Regions from separate parts of the Cobetia sp. BL01 genome, predicted to be linked through region 3. Evidence: predicted binding sites of a transcription regulator. Region 3 holds the regulator's gene; each other region holds the start of a gene.
The links. The regulator sigma-54, encoded in region 3, starts transcription at its own class of promoters, with help from an activator protein. The targets are predictions, from matches to a motif close to TGGCACNNNNNTTGCTNT.

Region 1: a site for sigma-54 is predicted at 2,269-2,286, ahead of ACZYGA_RS08615 (putative urea ABC transporter substrate-binding protein). Genes of this name have one in related genera too.
Region 2: a site for sigma-54 is predicted at 1,698-1,715, ahead of ACZYGA_RS13065 (dimethylamine monooxygenase subunit DmmA family protein). Genes of this name have one in related genera too.

The regions. Positions count from the first base shown of each region.
Region 1 covers NZ_JBVBEE010000003.1:529,903-536,078, reverse strand. Annotated here, with positions in the region: gene ACZYGA_RS08620 (ABC transporter permease) at 1-793, opposite strand, end outside; gene ACZYGA_RS08615 (putative urea ABC transporter substrate-binding protein) at 903-2,060, opposite strand; guanidine-I (ykkC/yxkD leader) riboswitch at 2,114-2,222, opposite strand; gene ACZYGA_RS08610 (ABC transporter ATP-binding protein) at 2,618-3,442, opposite strand; gene ACZYGA_RS08605 (FecCD family ABC transporter permease) at 3,439-4,596, opposite strand; gene ACZYGA_RS08600 (FecCD family ABC transporter permease) at 4,593-5,645, opposite strand; gene ACZYGA_RS08595 (iron-siderophore ABC transporter substrate-binding protein) at 5,605-6,176, opposite strand, start outside.
Region 2 covers NZ_JBVBEE010000007.1:91,079-97,254, forward strand. Annotated here, with positions in the region: gene ACZYGA_RS13060 (FMN-binding glutamate synthase family protein) at 1-1,129, shown strand, start outside; gene ACZYGA_RS13065 (dimethylamine monooxygenase subunit DmmA family protein) at 1,800-2,486, shown strand; gene ACZYGA_RS13070 (PDR/VanB family oxidoreductase) at 2,471-3,415, shown strand; gene ACZYGA_RS13075 (heme-dependent oxidative N-demethylase family protein) at 3,455-4,516, shown strand; gene amt (ammonium transporter) at 4,676-6,022, shown strand.
Region 3 covers NZ_JBVBEE010000002.1:485,616-491,791, reverse strand. Annotated here, with positions in the region: gene rapZ (RNase adapter RapZ) at 1-37, opposite strand, end outside; gene ACZYGA_RS05845 (PTS sugar transporter subunit IIA) at 134-604, opposite strand; gene hpf (ribosome hibernation-promoting factor, HPF/YfiA family) at 614-922, opposite strand; gene ACZYGA_RS05835 (RNA polymerase factor sigma-54) at 1,522-2,970, opposite strand; gene lptB (LPS export ABC transporter ATP-binding protein) at 3,325-4,065, opposite strand; gene lptA (lipopolysaccharide transport periplasmic protein LptA) at 4,068-4,646, opposite strand; gene lptC (LPS export ABC transporter periplasmic protein LptC) at 4,745-5,428, opposite strand; gene ACZYGA_RS05815 (KdsC family phosphatase) at 5,428-5,997, opposite strand; gene ACZYGA_RS05810 (KpsF/GutQ family sugar-phosphate isomerase) at 6,124-6,176, opposite strand, start outside.

The DNA of each region.
Region 1 (6,176 bases), on a different contig from region 3:
GGAAGGCGCGGGTCGAGACGAGCACCAGCAGACGGTCGAGCAGAAAGGCCAGCAGCGTGATCCAGGCCACGTAGGGCAGGATGACGTCCATCGCCAGATAGCGGCGCACCAGGAAGATGCGATAGCCGAGGCCGTCCTGGGCGGCGATGGCTTCAGCGGCGATCAGGAACAGCCAGGCGCTGCCGAGTGCCAGGCGCGTGGCGCTCAGAAGGCGCGGGGTCAGCTGGGGCAGCAGTACGCGGGTCAGCACCTGCCAGGAGCTGGCGCCCAGCGTCTGGGCCTTGATCAGCTGCTCATCGGGCAGGCGCAGGGCCTGATTCTGCAGGTCGCGAATCAGGAAGGGCGTGATGCCGATGACGATCAGCGCGATCTTGGCCAGCTCACCCGTCCCGAAGGCGATGAACAGGATCGGCAGGATCGCCATCGGCGGAATCAGGGACAGCACGGTGATCAGCGGGGACAGCTTGGCGCGCAGCAGCGGCAGGCCGCCGGTGAGCAGGCCGACGCTCAGGCCGATCAGCGCACTGATCAGCACGCCGGCCAGCAGGCGTTCGAGGCTGGCGAAGGTGTCGGTCCACAGCGGCAGATCGCCGGTGCGCACGTTGACCTCGGTGGCCAGCTTGGCGAAGGACTCGCCCATGGACGCGAAGGACGGCAGCAGACGGTCGTTGGGGTTGTCGAGCAGTCGCTGGTTGGACTGCACGATGTAGAGGATGGCCAGCAGCGCGAAGGGCAGGCCACCGAGCAGCCAGCGGCCACCACGGGAGGGTGTCAGATTGATCAGGCGTTTCATGCGCGGGCTCCACGGGTGCGAACGAGAGGTGCGGTCGAGGGAGGCGGTCGGTTCACCAGCCACAGAGACAGCTTTCCTGCGGCTGGTGTGCGGCATCCACCGCGTGGCGTTACTGGCTGTCGGCCAGTGCGGCGGTATAGCTCGGGTCGAAGCGCAGCATCACGTTGCCTTCATCGCCGACGCCGCCGGCAGGCGTTTCGATGCCGATGAAGCCGGCATCCGGTGCGCCTTCGCCCAGCAGCCCCTGCGCGAAGCTGAAGTCGGCGATGTGCTGCATGGTGTCCTTGAGGCTCGGCGCATTGAAGGCGGCCACGGCCTCGGCGGGGGTGTAGTACATGTGGGTCGCGGCCAGCTGGGCCTGATAGCCGGCGAGGTCGGTGCCGGCGGCATCGGCCATCTGGGAGAGCGCGGCTTCGTCGCCAGCCTTCATCTTCTCCATCACCTCATACCAGGCGCCGACCAGCGCGTGGCCGAAGTCCGGGTTGTCCTTCAGGGTCTGGGTATTGACGACCATCAGGTCGAGAATCTCGCCGGGGATGTCACTGGAGTTGAAGACTTCGGTGTAGCCGGGCATGTCCTTGAGCGTGGCCAGCTGGGGGTTCCAGGTCACCACCGCCTGGGTATCGGTGTTGCTGGCCAGCGCCACGATGTCGGCATCGCCGGTATTGGTGGTGGTGAGGTCGCGCTCGCTCATGCCGACGCTGTCCAGCGCGCGTGCCAACAGGTAGTGGGAGACACTGAACTGCACCAGATTGACCTCACGGTCCTTCAGGGACTCGATGGAATCGCCGTCGCGGACCATCACGCCGTCATTGCCATCGGAGTAGTCACCCAGAATCAGCGCGGTGGAATCGACACTGCTGGCGGCGGGGAGGGTGAGGGCATCCATGTTGGTCATGGCGCAGCCATCGACATTGCCGGAGGTGTACTGATTGATGGACTCGACGTAATCGTTGACCTGCACCACATCGATATTGATGTCGTACTTCTTGGCCCACTTGTCGACGATGCCTTGGGTGTCCGCGTATTCCCACGGCATCCAGCCGGCATACACCGACCAGCACACGCTGAAGGAATCCTGTGCCATGGCCTGCGGGCTCAGCGAGGCGCCAAGCAGCAGGGCGCCGGCCAGCGCGGCACGTCGGGAGGTCTTGCTGGATACGGCGGATACCGCCGGGGAGTCAGATGCGACAGCAGCGGATGGCGCCTGAGCGCAGGCATCCGAGAGGGAAGTCGTAGACGGGGAAAGGCGAGTGGGCTGGGTCATTGTCGTTATCTCCGGCGGAAAAAGTGAGAGGCGCCGACCTTTTCAGGCGTTGCGTCTCCCGGGCTTTTGTCCCGCCGTGTAACCCCCAGCTTGGAGGTCGAGTGCTCTCGGACCAGTCGTGACGGCCATCAGCCAATCACCGGAACCCTAGCGCTCCATTGGTGTAGATTTTCGATTGTTGTATGCCTATCGGTGCCTCGGTGAATGTCTAGCAGGAAGTGTGCCGGAGAGATTTTTTCCATATAAAACAATGGGATGTAAGATTTCACGCAACACGTATATGCATATCGAAATCGTACGCTGCACCAATTTGATGAATTTTACCGTCGCTTGCACCTTAGTGTATTAAGTTGAGATTGAGTTTTATTCAGTGGGAGATCGGGGAGAAAATCCAGAGATCTTTTATGCTTGGTTTCATAGAATAAGTTTTGCACTCATTGCTATGAATCCAGTGTTAACAAGCGGTATATGGTGGCCCCTTGTTCAATGATGCCGATTCTGATGTCTTACACGGACTGAATTGAATTGATGGAGCCTTGGACTATCCAGCAGCGTGATCAGCTCGACACGGCTTCGTTCCTTGCAGCTTTCATCCCATGACGCCCGACGGGCACCATCATCGGCTTGCCGGTAACGGGGTCCGGGGTGATGTGGCTTTCCAGCCCGAACACCTCCTTGATCATGTCGCGTGTGAGTACCTGCTCGGGCGGGCCACTGGCATGAATATGGCCATCTGACATGGCGATCAGCACATCCGCGTAACGTGCGGCTAGGTTCAGTTCATGCAGCACCATCACGATGGTGGTGCCGCGAGCGTGGTTGAGGTCTGTCAGCAGGTCGAGCACTTCCACCTGATGATTGATGTCGAGGAAGGTGGTGGGCTCATCCAGCAGCAGAATGTCCGTCTGCTGGGCGAGCGCCATGGCAATCCAGACACGCTGACGCTGGCCGCCGGAGAGTTCATCCACCGCTCGTTCGGCGAGTGCGGCGGTGTCGGTGGCGTTGAGGGCTGCCAGTACCGCGGTGTCATCGTCACGCGTCCAGCGCTGGAACAGTCCTTGATGCGGATGCCGCCCTCGGCTGACAAGATCCAGCACCGTGATGCCTTCCGGGGCGATCGGTGACTGTGACAGCAGCCCCAGCTGGCGGGCCAGTTGACGTGCCTGCAGGCGGTGGATTGACCTGCCATCCAGCAGCACCTCGCCTCGCGAGGGAGGCAGCAGGCGCGAGAGCGTGCGCAGCAGGGTGGATTTGCCGCAGGCATTGGCGCCGACGATCACGGTGATCTCGCCCGAAGCAATGTCGAGGTCTATCGACTCGAGCACCGGCCGCTCGGCATAGCCTGCCGTCAGGCCATTCACGCACAGGGAAGGGTGGGTCATGAGGAAACGACTCGCTGAGATGACGGGTGGTGAGGATCGGAGGAGGAAGATGGCGGCGTCGGCTGCCTGCTGCGTCGTTGTCTGCGCCCTGAGGGCCCCGGCCCTTGATGTTCTCGCATCAGCAGCAACAGCAGCACCGGTGCGCCCAGCACGCCTGTCACCACGCCCACCGGATAGCGCGCAGGCAGCAGGAACTGGCCGATGAAGTCCGCGACCAGCATCAACAATGCCCCGATCAGGGCGGCTGGGATCATCATGGAGCCGCGCCGCCGGAACAAGCGCGTCGCGATGGGCCCGCTGACGAAGGCGACGAAGGCCACCGGGCCGACCACCGCCGTGGCGCAGGCAACCAGCCCGACCGCCGAGAGAATGATGATGAAGCGCGTGAGCGAGAGCCGCACGCCGAGGCCGCTGGCCATGTCATCGCCCATGCGCATGACGTCCAGATGCCGACCCATCATCAGCAGCAAGCTGCCCAGCAGGCCCAGCGCCAAGGCAAGTGGTGGTAGCTGATTCAGGGTGATGCTGTTGAGGCTGCCGGTCATCCAGCGCAGCGCTTCCTGCAATGACCAGCTGGGCGCCTGCGTCAGCAGATAGGCGGTGATGCTCTGCAGCATGGCGCCCAGTCCGATACCGACCAGAATCAGCCGTGCCCCGGCCACTCCCTTGCGCCAGGAGAGGGTGTAGATCAGCAGCGCCACGCCAAGCGAGGCGGCAATCGCCAGCAATGACACCAGTGTGCCGCTCAGCGACAGCATCACGATGGCGAATACCGCCGCCGTGCTGGCACCGGCACTGATGCCGATGATGTCCGGACTGGCCAGCGGATTGCGCAGCATGGCCTGGAAGGCGGCGCCGCCCAGTCCGAAGCAGCAGCCCGCGACAACCGCGACCAGCGCACGCGGCAGGCGCAGCTCGGTGATGATGAAGCTGGCCCCCGGCACGTTTTCGCCTAGCAGTACCTGAAGCACCGTGAGTGGGGGAATGAAGCGCTGTCCCTGCATCAGGACAAGGCTGAAGACGGCGAGCACCACGGCCAGCAATCCCCAGAGCGTGAGGCGGCGCTGGCGCATTCGGGCACGCCGCAGGCGCGTCAGGGTGGCACGCGAGGTGGGATGCGTCGCAGACGAGGCGTCTGGCTGGAGAAGGCTCACAGTGATTTCACTTTGTGGCGACGGACGATCCAGATGAAGAACGGTGCGCCGACCAGCGCCGTCATGATGCCCACGTCCAGTTCGGCGGGGCGTGCGATCAGACGTCCGAGAATGTCCGCCGAGGTCAGCAGCAGGGCACCGGCCAGCGCCGAGAGCGGCAGAATCCAGCGGTAATCGCTGCCCACCATCAGGCGACAGACATGCGGCACCACCAGCCCGACGAAGGCGATGGGGCCACACACCGCGGTGATGCCACCACATAGCAGAATCGCGCCCAGTGCCGTCATCACCCGCGCCCGCGCCACGCGTTCGCCCAGCCCGCTGGCCATGTCATCGCCGAGCGCCAGCAGGTTGAGTCGGCGCGCCGAGAGCCCGCAGATCAGCAGGCCGCTGAGCAGGAAGGGCAGCGCCGGAGTGATCTGTGCCCAGGTCGCGCCGCCGACACCGCCGATCAACCAGGACTGGATCAGCCCGCCGATGTCGGCGCGCGGCAGGATGATGGCCGTGCTCAGCGAGCTCAGCGCCGCGGAGATGACGGCCCCGGAGAGTGCCAGGCGCAGCGGGGTCGCCCCGCCACGCCCGAGACTGGCGATCAGATAGACCACCACGGCGCTCAGTCCCGCCCCGAGAATGGCCAGCCACAGATAGTCGTTGGCCTGCTGGATGCCGAACCAGGCGATGCCGATCACCACGGCGAGCGCCGCCCCGGCATTGACGCCGAGCAGCCCCGGGTCTGCCAGCGGGTTGCGGGTCAGGCCCTGCATCACGGCGCCCGACACGCCCAGCGCCGCCCCGGCCAGCATGGCCAGCAGGGTGCGCGGCAGGCGGCTGGCCACGGCGGCCTCGGCCATCGAATCCAGCGAACCGTCCAGCAGCCCCGTGATGTCGGCCCAGTGGGTCACCCGCGCACCGAAGGCCACCGACAGGGCGAGGCTTGCACACAGCGCCAGCCACAGCAGCAGGGTGCCCAGCCAGCGCCGCTGACGGCTGGCCGAAGGCGGCGTGAGATCACTCGCCCTTGCGGGCGGCGACGGACAGCTGGTCAACATAGTCGTCGAGTACCCAGGGAATCGAGAGAGGTGTGGGGTTGGCGGCAGTGCCCATCGGGCCGTTTTCCAGCAGCACCACGGCGTCCTGCTGGATGGCGGGCAGGCGGGAGGTCAGCAGATGCTCGTTGAGGCGGTCGATCAGCGGCTGGCCACCGTAGGTCAGCACGATATCGACATCGGCCAGCTCATCGAGGCGCTCGGCGCTGATCTGACCGGCAAAGCGACCCTCGACGGCGGTCTCGCTGACGAATGGCGGCGAGACCATGCCCAGCTCGTGGAAGAAGCGCACTCGGGCATCGTTGTCGTTGTAGAAGGCGATGCGGCTCAGATTGGTGGGGTCGATGTGGCTGATCACGATGATCGACTTGCCCTGGATCTCGGGATGATCCGCGATGTTCTCGGCGATCCGGGCCTCGAGACGCTCGATCAGCGCCTCACCCTCGGTGGCCATGCCCATGCCGGCACTGTCGTGGCGGATCATGTCGCGCCAGCTGGAGGACCAGCGCGGCCCCGGACGTGCCACCACCGGCG
Region 2 (6,176 bases), on a different contig from region 3:
GAAGTGCGAGACCGAAGTCGTGCTCGGCACGCGCCATGCCAGGAAGCCGGTGGTGATCAGCACGCCGGTGACCATCGCCGGCATGAGCTTCGGTGCCCTGTCCGCCCAGGCCAAGGAAGCGCTGGGGCGTGGTGCCTCGGAAATCGGCACCTCCACCACCACCGGCGATGGCGGCATGACCCCGGAAGAGCGCGGCCAGTCCTCGCGCCTCGTCTACCAGTATCTGCCGTCGCGTTACGGCATGAACCCGGACGACCTGCGCAAGGCCGATGCCATCGAAGTCGTGCTCGGCCAGGGCGCCAAGCCCGGCGGGGGCGGCATGCTGCTGGGCCAGAAGATTTCCGAGCGAGTCGCGGGCATGCGCACGCTGCCGCAGGGCATCGACCAGCGCAGCGCCTGTCGCCACCCGGACTGGACCGGCCCGGATGACCTGGCGATCAAGATTGCCGAGCTACGCGAGATTACCGACTGGCAGGTGCCGATCTACGTCAAGATCGGTGCGACCCGTACCTACTATGACGTCAAGCTGGCGGTGAAGGCAGGTGCGGATGTCATCGTGCTGGATGGCATGCAGGGCGGCACCGCCGCCACCCAGGATGTCTTCATCGAGCATGTCGGTATCCCGACCATGGCCGCCATCCCCCAGGCCACGCAGGCACTGCAGGAGATGGGCCTGCACCGTGAGGTACAGCTGATCGTCTCCGGCGGGATTCGCAACGGCGCCGATGTGGCCAAGGCGATCGCGCTGGGTGCCGACGCCGTGGCGATCGGTACCGCCGCCTTGATCGCGCTGGGCGACAACCATCCGCGTTACGCCGGGGAGTATCAGAAGCTGGGGTCCGCCGCCGGTTTCTATGATGACTTCCAGGATGGCAAGTGCCCGGCCGGTATCTCCACCCAGGACCCGGAGCTGAGCCAGCGACTAGACCCGGTCGCGGCCGGCAAGCGCCTGGCCAACTACCTGCGCGTGCTGACGTTGGAAGCTCAGACATTGGCACGCGCCTGTGGCAAGTCACACCTGCATCATCTGGAGCCGGAAGATCTGGTCGCCCTGAATGTGGAAGCGGCCGCCATGGCACGTGTTCCGTTGGCGGGCACCAACTGGGTGCCGGGACAGGGCGGTTACTGATGACACGATCTCCATTGTGCATGAGCGTGTTTGGGCATGGCTGACATTACGCATGATTGTGATGGTAAAGGTGCGGAGTCTTTTGTCAGCAAGCTCGCTGGAGTGTTGTCCGGGAAAGTTGTCACGATACGGGAAGTCTTCTCCGGTTTATGTAGAAATATGACCTGGCGATATTGAGTCATCAAAGCGCCTCACTCTTCGGTGAGGCGCTTTCTTTGGTGGTGAGTACAATCAAGGAAAAAGGCCAATATCATGCAAGCGAAAGTGCATCAGAATGCTGACGGTGGAGAAGCATGTAGTGTCGTGTGGATTGTGGGATCGTGATTCTACCAAGATAAAGTTTTTCCATTATTTCAGCATCTTGAAGATATTAAATGAGAAATATGTCAGGCGTAGAGATTGGCTTATGAGGTGAGGTTTGGTCAGGGCAATAATGGTGAATGTAAGCCGTTTTTAATGAGTTTTGTGTTCTGTTTTGGTGCGTGAATATCTCTATTGATTGTTCATATGTGAAGTGGGGGTTTCAGGTAATTATGTCGGCTATGTGGAGCAATGATTTTGCCATCAATGGCACGAAATATGCTCATGAAATGGAGTGGTAGTCGGATGCACGTCATCGTCAAGACGGCGGCATTACAACAAGGACAATTTCTCAGAGCAGGGTCGTGTCATGAAAAGCCCGCAATCATCCTCTGTCACTGCCGGGATTCGAAGTCGGCAACACTATCCACGCATCGAGGCGCTGCCCGATGCCCAACGGTATCTGGTGGCGTGCCAGTCTCCCGAGAGCCTGCCAGGCACTGGAGAGGCGGCGGGCAACGCCCGTCAGCAACTGCAAATGCATTGTCAGCTGATCAGTACGCTGCTGGGGCAGCTCGGTAGCCGCGAGGTGGGAGGCACCTCGCAATCCACTCCGGCAACAGAGGCGTTGCCCACGGGGCCCGCCGACAGCGCCCGCCTGCATCGCTGGTACGACGTCGATGATCGCCCCCTAGCCTGCGATGCGCTGGCGGGTGCCATCGGCGAGGTAGGCGCGGCGGGGTGTCTGGTCATCATCGGCAGTGAGCATTTCGTGTGGCAGGTCGCCAATCTGGCTCAGCAGCAGGGGCTGTTGCTGGATGACATGGTGATGCTGCCGGTGGCTGCCTTGGGGCGGCATGTGTTCTGCGTGCACTGCCAGCAGGTCAGTGAGCACGTCATTCACTCGCCGTCAGCCTGTGATGGCTGCGGCCTGATGCTGGAAGTGCGTGATCATTTTTCCAAGCGTCTCGGCGCCTACATGGGCGTGCGAATCGATGCGGAAGCGCCGGGAGAGATTCCCCCACAGGAGGAGGTGGCACCATGTCTCGCTTCATGAAGGCGCGGGTCGCCGCGGTCGATCAGCTCAGCAGCAGCGTGCGCCGTCTCACTCTGGTGCCTGCCGATGAGGCCTCACCCTTCACGCCGTTCTCGCCGGGCAGTCATGTGGTGCTGGGCATTCCGGGAGAAGGGCGGGTGTGTCGCAACGCCTATTCATTGATCAGCCCGCCGGATGATCCCTCGCAGTACTGCATCGCGGTGCGTCGTCAGCCGGTCTCGCGTGGGGGCTCCGAAGCCATCCATTCCCGCGTCAAGGTCGGGGACGAGCTGGAGCTCAGCCCGCCGGCCAACCTCTTTCTGCCGCACTGGCAGGCGCGTCACCACCTGATGCTGGCAGGCGGCATCGGCATCACGCCGTTTCTCTCTTACCTGCCGGAGCTGGAGAGTCGTGGCGGCAGCTGGGAGCTGCACCTGCGCAGCCAGGACCTCGACGTCGCCCGCTTCCCGGAGGCCGCGCCCTATCTGGCGAGTGGCAACATCACCCAGCACCGTCTCGAGCGTCCGAATCTCAAGGCCCTGCTGGCGCGTCAGCCCGCCGGCACTCACGTCTATCTCTGCGGCCCGCAGGCCATGATCGATGCCGTGAAGGACGCGGCGCGCGAGCTGCACTGGAGTCTCGCGCGCATCCATCACGAGGTCTTTGCCGCCCCGGAGCCGGGGACTCCCTTCATGGCCGTGGCGCGTGGCAGCGGCGTGGAAGTGGCGGTCGGTGCCCAGGAATCCCTGCTGGAAGCGCTGGAGCGCAGCGGTGTCGAGGTGACGAGCCTGTGTCGCGGCGGGGTCTGCGGACAGTGTCGGGTCGAGATGCTGGAGGGGGAGGCGGAACACCGTGACGCCTTCCTCGATGAACAGGAGCGGGCCAGTCAGCGCTGCGTGATGCCCTGCGTTTCCCGGGCACGCAGCCAGCGGCTGGTGCTGGATCTCTGAAACCGTCTTTCGCGAGATGGACCCCCAAGGAGCAGGAACATGCAATTTTCCCCGCGAGATGACCAGGCGTTCCATGGTCAGTTCACCTTCAAGAATTCCGACTACGCCATCCAGCGTTTTCCCTTCCCGTTCCCGGAAGATGAGTACCGTTACTCGGTCAATATCGAGCCACATGTCTTGCCGGGCAAGCCGGGTTCCATCACCGAGCACATGCTGGATATCGATGAGCATTATCTGAGCGAGATCGCTGAGCGTGAGCGGGTGCTGGCCAAGGACCCCAAGCGTTGCCTGGTGATGCCGCACATGCAGCCGGCAGCCTGGGACTTCCTGGAATTCGTGATGACGCACTACGCCCGGGACTATCCGCAGGCCTTCAGTTTCGAGCGCGACGGCGATGACTGCGTGTGGCGCAACCATCTGCTGGAGATGGAACAGAGCTTCCGCATGGGCGATGACGCCAGCCTGCCACTGCCGCCACTGGACTATATCGGCCGTCAGATGCAGGGCGATATCGCGCTGCTCGACCAGCGCGACGGTGACCTCTTCATGGACGCCGGCATGATCACCTGTCCGGCGGACTGGTCACTGGCCTTCGATGCTGGCATGAGCTTCAAGCAGTGGCATGGTCCGGTGCCGTTGGCGCATGAGATGGGCGTGTTCGATCGCGCGCTCAAATACCTGTGCGCCATCCAGGTCGGCGGGCCGGTGCGACGCCTCAACTGGACCATGACCATCCATCCGCGCATGGACAGCTCCCCGGAGACCTATGCCGAGTGGGGCAGTGATCGCACCACCATCACCGCCGAAAACGCCGGTCGTGATGTGCATCTGCGCGTCGAGCTGCAGACGCTGGTGCGCATGCCGCGCAGTTATGCGCTGTTCTTCGGTATCCGCACCTATCTGATCAGCCTCGAGGACCTGTGTACCAACCCGGTCTGGCAGTCGCGCTTGTTGAAGGTGCTCAAGACCCTGCCGGCGGAGCTGATCGACTACAAGGGGCTGACGCGCTATCTGCCCAGCGTGCTCGAGTGGCTGGAAGCCCGCGAGGCAAGCGTTGCGGCCAAGGCCAATGCCGAGGCGACGGCGCAGGCAGCGGTCTAGGCCACGTTGCGGGCAAGCCGCTCTGGCTAAGAGCTCCTGATAATGAGCTCTTGATAAAGAGCTCTCGGCATACAGCCCTCGGCACCGAGGGCGTGATAGGGCATGGATCGCAAGCCGCTGACGAAAGCGCTTGCGAATAACAACAAAGGGGAAACGCTGGTGAATATCGATGTGCTCCAACTCAGCTATGCGCTGGATACGTTCTACTTCCTGATGTGTACCGCGCTGGTCATGTTCATGGCCTGCGGCTTCGCGATGCTGGAATCCGGGCTGGTGCGCTCCAAGAATACCGTCGAGATCCTGACCAAGAATGCGCTGCTCTATGGCATCGCCTGTCTAGTGTTCCTGGTGGTGGGCTACAACGTGATGTATCCCGGTGACAATGCCATCAGCAGCGTAATTCCGGGGCTGTCGTTCATGCTCGGCGCTGACAATACCCTCAGCGACATCAGTGCTGGCGAAGGGGCGGCCTATTACTCCAGCATGGCGGACTTCATCTTCCAGGCGGTGTTTGCCGCCGCGACCATGTCCATCGTCTCGGGGGCCGTGGCGGAACGCATGCGTCTGTGGCCGTTTCTGATCTTCGCGGTGGTGATGGTCGCGGTCATCTATCCGGTGGAAGGCTACTGGAAGTGGGGCGGCGGTTTCCTGGATGCGATGGGGTATCAGGACTTCGCAGGCTCGGTGGTCGTGCACATGGCGGGCGCGGCGGCGGCATTGGCGGCGGTGCTGCTGGTCGGTCCGCGCAAGGGGCGCTACGGCGTGGACGGCAAGGTACGTGCCATTCCGGGTGCCAATCTGCCGATCGCCATGCTGGGCATGTTCATCCTGTGGATGGGCTGGTTCGGTTTCAATGGCGGCTCGATGCTCAAGATCGCCAGTCTCGATGATGCCAACAGCGTGGCGCGTATCTTCGTCAGCACCAATGCCGCGGCCTCGGCAGGGATGGTGGCCGCGGCACTGCTGTCACGCGCCATGTTCGGCAAGACTGACATGACCATGGTGATGAACGGTGCCCTGGCCGGTCTGGTCTCGATTACTGCCGAGCCGTTGCTGCCGTCTGCCGGCCTTGCGGTGCTGGTCGGCGCAGTGGGAGGCATCATCGTGGTGCTGTCGGTAGTGGGGCTTGATCGCCTCAAGATCGATGACCCGGTCGGTGCGATTTCCGTGCATGGTTCCGCAGGCCTGTGGGGCATCATGGCGGTGCTGTTCTCCAATCCGGATGCGGCCTTCGGCACCCAGATCCTGGGCACGCTGATCATCTTCGCCTGGATGTTCGGCGCAAGCTTGGTGGCGCTGCTGGTGATCAAGAAGGTCTGCGGTGGCCTGCGTGTCAGCGAGGAAGAGGAACTGGAAGGCATGGACATGCACGAATGTGGCATGGGAGCCTACCCGGAGTTCGTGAACATGTCCTCCCCGTCACAGGGAGAAGGCACTGCGTCCGGGCATGCCGGCAAGGCGAGCGCTGCAGTTCCGGCTGCGGTGCTCAAGGGGGCGGCGCGTTGAGTCTGCCCCCCCCCCCCAAGTGCTGGATTCCCCGAGTGAGGTGAGTCCTGTCAGCGTGTGATCCGAGAAGGCCCGCCAATTGGCGGGCCTTCTCGTGTTCCAGGATGAGCGTAAGGGGAAAGGGTGGGCAAGGGACAGGGAAAGGAGGGGAAAC
Region 3 (6,176 bases):
CGGAACCGGAGCGACCACTGATGATCACGATCTTCATGGAGTGCTCTCCCAGGGCGAGGTCAGCATGAGGTGAAAGCGGAGGGTGCCTGAGGCCAGTCAGCGACAAGCCCGGAGCGAGTCCGGGCTTGCAGGTTCAGCGCGCCGGCAATTCGGCGATGGCCGAGGTCAGGGCATCGAACAATGCTCGCTGGCTGTCTGCCTGGCGCAATGCTGCCCGGTTGGTGGGCGAGTTGAGCAGTTCCGCCACCTGGCCGAGCAGAGTGAGATGGGTGTCATCTGCCTCCTCGGGGACCAGCAGCACGAACAGCAGATCGATGGGTTCGCCATCGATGGCGTCAAAGTCGATGGGGTCACCGAGCTTCATGAACGCCGCGATGGGGGTCTTGCAGTGTGGACTGCGTGCATGTGGCACGGCCACGCCGTGGCCGATACCCGTCGAACCCAGTCTCTCGCGCCCGATCAGGCGCGAGAAGACTTCCTGGCTGTCCAGGCTGGGAATGTTCTGAGCAATGAAGGTGCTGAAGAATTCCAGCACCCGCTTCTTGCTCCCCCCGGGGACGCCGTAGAGCGTGCGCTCGGGGGGAAGAATCTGATCAAGTGTCATGGCAGAAGGTCAACGGGTCCCGGTGCCCTGAGAGCGAGCCTGGGACTTTTCCTTGTGTTTGACCAGCTGGCGGTCCAGCTTGTCGGCGAGCGCGTCGATGGCAGCGTACATGTTGGGGTCTTCTGCCAGGGCATGGAGGTCGGCGCCAGCGGCGTGCAGGGTGCAGGCAGCCTGTTGGCGTTCCTTCTCGATCGACAGTGTCACCTGAACATTGGTGATGTTGTCGTAATGCCGTTCGAGGCGAGCGAGCTTCTCGTTGACATAATCGCGGAGAGGATCGGTGAGTTCCACATGATGCCCGGTGATATTCACTTGCATGGACACGCTCCTTTATCCAGCGGGTTGCCTTTGAATTGTAACCCTTTTTGACTGCGAGCAAACCCTGATTGAACGCGCGGCCACTTTCTGACTCCGGCCATGGTCTCGTGGCGATCATCTGCTGGCGAGAGCGGCGGTGCCGGTGTACCGAGCGTCTACCCCGACAATGCCCAAGCTTTGAACAAAGATCAACGCTGCGCTGCATCGTGGCGCAAGGCTTGTCTTCAACCCAGCGAGGGATATCAGCAGGTTCTTCATGAGCATCGCCTCGCATCACGGACGGAATGGGGCTCGAGAAACCGGCCGTTTGTGGCCAATGTCAGCATTTACGTCGACGTTCGTGTGGCAGGAGTCGGTGGCGACCCCTGGCTATCTGTCCGTGGGATGTGAGGGAAAAAGAAAGCACTCTGGAGAAAAGTGGCTGGAAAAATAGGCAATTGGGGGCGTGAAGTCACTCACGCAGTCGCAAGGACAGGCATTGCCAACCGGTATTCAGACGACCGATTGGCAGATGATGCCAGGATGGCAGGTGCAAGGGGGCGAGCTTCAGCGCTCCGACGTGTGGAGCCCGCTGGCCTGCGGGTATCCGTTGTCGAGACTCACGCCAAGCGCTTGCGCTCGCTGGAGGAGGGGATGCCCATGGCCTCGCGATACTTGGCGACCGTCCGGCGCGCTACCTCGATGCCATCACTGGCCAGCAGATCCACCAGGCGTGAGTCGGACAATGGCTTGCGCGCCGGTTCTTCCGAGATCAGCTTGCGAATGCGCGCGCGGATCGCGGTGCTGGAATGCGCGTCACCGTTGCCGCTGCCACCCACCTGACTCGAGAAGAAGAACTTGAGTTCGAACACGCCTCTCGGGGTGTGGATATATTTCTGGGTGGTCACCCGCGAGATGGTGGATTCGTGCATCTCGACCACTTCCGCGATGTTGGCGAGGATCAGCGGCTTCATGCCTTCTTCCCCCTGCTCGAGGAAGTCGATCTGGCGCGCCATGATCTCGCGGCCCACCTTGAGCAGGGTGTCATTGCGTGAGGACAGGCTCTTCATCAGCCAGCGGGCTTCCTGAAGGTTGTCCTTGAGGAAGGTGTTGTCCGCGGACTTGTCGGCCCGCTTGATGAGGGCGGCATATTCCGGCTGGATACGCAGCTTGGGCAGCGCTTCCGGGTTGAGCTCGACCTGCCAGCCGTGACGCGTATGACGGACCAGCAGGTCCGGGATGACGTAATCACTGGCAGGCTCACCCCAGGCGGACGCCGGGCGCGGGTCGAGCGCCCGTACCAGACGAATGACGTGATCCAGTTCATCATCATCCAGGCTCAGGCGACGCTTGAGCAGCTTGCGATCGTCATTGCCCAGTGCCTCGAGGAATTGCCGCACCAGACGGCGGGCCTGGGCCAGCAGCGGCAGATCGTCCGGCAGCAGGGCCAGCTGCAGCAGCAGGCATTCCCGCAGGTCTCGAGCGAACACACCGGTGGGATCGAACTGCTGAAGGCGCAGCAGGACCTGCTCGAGTTCCGACGCCTTGAGGCCGGGCAGTCCCTGACCTCGCAGACCATCGACCAGTTCGTCCAGGCTCATGCTCAGGTAGCCGGCCCCATCCACCGCATCGATCAGACTCTCCGCCATCTGGCGTTCACGCGCATCGAGGTCCGTCATCGCCAGCTGCCAGCGCAGATGGTCCTGCAGGCTTTCGACACTGGTGTTGCGATCGAAGTCCGGCCCGTCCTCGCTCGAGCTTCCGCTGCCGGAACTGGTCAGACTGCCTGCGTGATCCTGGTAGAGGTCCGACCAGTCACTGTCGAGAGGGTATTCTTCAGGAATCTCGCTGTTGGTCTCGGAGGTGGAGATCTCGCTCTTGTCCTGTGTCTCCGCGACATCCAGCGACTCGTATTCCTCGTCAAGCTCCAGCATGGGGTTTGACTCAAGCGCCTGCTGTATCTCCTGACGCAGGTCCAGCGTCGACAACTGCAGCAGCTGGATCGCTTGCTGAAGTTGCGGGGTCATTGTCAGGGAAGTGCCGAGTCGAAGCTGCAAGGTGGGTTTCATGGGGTCTGTCATTCACGGCAAAGGAACGTGCATCTACGCTATACCGTGGGTCGGGGCACTGACAAGGGGCAGTCGAGAATATTCAAGCAACTTGCATGCCATGTTGCCACCAAGGTGGTATGGACGTCATGCATTCGAGTGAGGTGTGGCAGAGCAGGAGGGTTCACGGGGAGATCACGCAAGCGCATGTCGAGGCGCTTGCGTGAGGGGGCGGGGAACGAGGCCCCGACAGTGAAGCAGGAAGTGGCGGGTGCTGGAGGGTGCTGGTGAGAGCAGAAGAGGTCGGACGGCTCTCGTCAGGCTGACGGCTCTTACCAGGCTGACGGCTCTTACCAGGCTGACGGCACTCTCGGGCTAGAGCTTGAACTCATGGCCCAGGTAGACATCACGCACTTGCTGGTTGGCGAGGATGGTGTCGGCGTCGCCATGCGCGATGATCTGGCCATCGCCCACGATGTAGGCGGTATCGCAGATGTCGAGTGTCTCGCGCACGTTGTGATCGGTGATGAGCACCCCGATGCCGCGGTCACGCAGCTGGCGCACGATGCTCTTGATCTCGCCCACCGAGATGGGGTCCACGCCAGCAAACGGCTCATCGAGCAGCACGAAGTCCGGCTCGGTGGCCAGTGCGCGAGCGATCTCCACGCGGCGGCGCTCCCCGCCGGAAAGGCTCATGCCGGCACTGTCACGAATATGCGTGATGCTGAACTCGTTGAGCAGCTCCTCCAGGCGTGCCTTGCGTCCGTTGCGATCCAGGTCCTTGCGCGTCTCGAGGATCGCCATGATGTTGTCGGATACCGAGAGCTTGCGGAAGATCGAGGCTTCCTGGGGCAGATAGCCGATGCCGGCGCGAGCCCGCTGATGCATGGCGGCGCCGGACAGGTCGTGGTCATCGATGGTCACGCTACCGGCATCCGAGCGCACGAGGCCGACGATCATGTAGAACGAGGTCGTCTTGCCGGCCCCGTTGGGGCCCAGCAGGCCTACGATGTCACCCTGGCGGATTTCCAGCGAGATGTCCTTGACGACCTTGCGACCCTTGTAGGCCTTGGCCAGATGACGAGCGCTGAGGGTACGTGGGCTGGCAGCAGTCATGCTCATTGGTCCTTGCTGGCATTGGCGCCACGTGGCGTCAGGGTCATGTGGACGCGTGACCCCTCGGAGGATGAGGCATCGGTGCCATTGCTGGCATTGACCTGGCGCTTGTCCAGGAAGTATTCCACGTAGCCGCCTTCGAAGGTGTCGTCGCCTTTCTCCAGACGGGCATCGCCGACCAGTTCCACCCGGCGCTCCAGCGCGTGGTAGCGAATGGTATTCGCCCAGCCCTTGACCAGTCGCTCGTCGGTATCGGGTTTCTGCTCCATGTAGGCGCGCTGGCCGGTGGCCTTGACGAGGGAGATCTCGCCGCTGTCGGCGCGACTGATGTCCACGCGCGCGGCATCCAGCTTCATGCTGCCCTGGCGCATTTCCACGCGACCGGTATAGGTGGCCGTGCCGGCCTTGTCATCCAGTGACAGTGAGTCGGCGGCAATGTTGATCGGCTGGTTGGCATCGCTGTCCAGCGCTAGTGCGGTCGGGGAAAGCGTCGTCATGCCAAGTGCCAGGCCAAGGGCCATGACACCGGGTCTGAGTGTCTGGCGCCAGACCGTCAAGGGCGTGAGAGTCGTTGAAGTCATGGAGTGCTCCTTGGCAGAACTGGTAAGGCTTCACGATCACTCAGGCCATCGTGAAGCGGAAATCGGGGAGAGAGGATTCGGCGCATGCAGGGGCGCGCTCACTGATCCTGGGCCGGTGCGGCATCGAAGGTGCTGGAGACGCGGCCATCATCGTCACGGGTGGTGTCATTGCCGGTGTCGAGAGTCTCGGCTTCCCGGGCGGCATCGCTCTTGCCCTTGCCGGGTTGCAGGGTACTGCGGACGCGGCCTTCCAGCTGGGCGGAATCCTGAGAGAGGTCAGCGCTGAATCGGTCACTCTCGACGCGTTGACCATTCTGGGTGATCACCACCGGCACGTCACTCCAGGCACGGTTCTGCTCACGACTGTAATGCAGCACGTCGGTGTCCAGTGTCCAGGCATCCGAAGGCTGGCGCAGTCTGGCATTGCCCTCGAGGGTGAAGGTGTCGCCGCCGGCGCTCAACACGCCACTGTCACCCGTGGCGTACCAGCGACGGTCTTCGCTGTCGTTGGTACGGATCTTCGGTGCCTGCGCACGCGTCACGTCATCGCCTGGCGTGTGTTCGATGTGCGGGGAGGTCATCGACTGGATCGACACTCCCCGCGCATCGAAGCGCGTCATGTCAGCCCCCTCGAGATAGTAATCCGGCTCATCACTGCTGGCGTCGACATCCACTGTCGACTCCAGACTGTTGCGCTGCTCGATCAGGGCCATGACGCCGCCGACCAGCAGGAGCAGCAGCATCAGCCACAGGCGCGGAGAGGGACGGGGCAGACGTGGCATCAGGCGCGCGACTCCTGCAGATAGGTATCCAGCACCGAGGCCCAGTGGCCCTGTGCCTTGAGCAGCAGATCACAGATCTCGCGCACGGCACCATCACCGCCCTGACGCGTGGTCACCCAGTTGGCTTCGCTCATCACATAGGGCATGGCGTTGGGAACGCTGACCCCCAGACCGACGCGACGGATGGCTTCGCGATCCGGCAGGTCATCTCCGCAGTAGGCCACGTCATCCAGTGCGATATCGTGCTCGCGACACAGGTTGGTCAGCGCGACCAGCTTGTCCTCGCGGCCCTGAATGACGTCCTGGATACCCAGCTCCTTGGCGCGACGTTCCACCATCGGCGAGCTGCGACCCGTGATCAAGGCGACCCGGATACCGCTGCGCAGGATCAGCTTGAGGCCGTGGCCATCCTGGACATGGAAGCTCTTGGTTTCCACGCCATTGGCATCGTAGTGCAGCCGGTTGTCCGTCAGCACGCCGTCCACATCCAGCGCCAGCAGGCGCACGCGACGTGAGCGGTCGATGATGTCCTGGGGGTAGTCCTCCGCCAGGGAAGTGATGTCATTCATGGTCTTTCTCCTCGCATTCCGTGCATGCGTGACGCATTCCTGTAGGCGACGGCTGCCAACGGCTGCGTGCTGCCTTCGCCAGACTCACGGGACTGTCGTGCAGAGACAGCAATCCCGCGGGGGAGTTCAGATCACGCCGCTGGCCAGCAGGCCGTGCATGTGGATGGCGCCGATCGGGT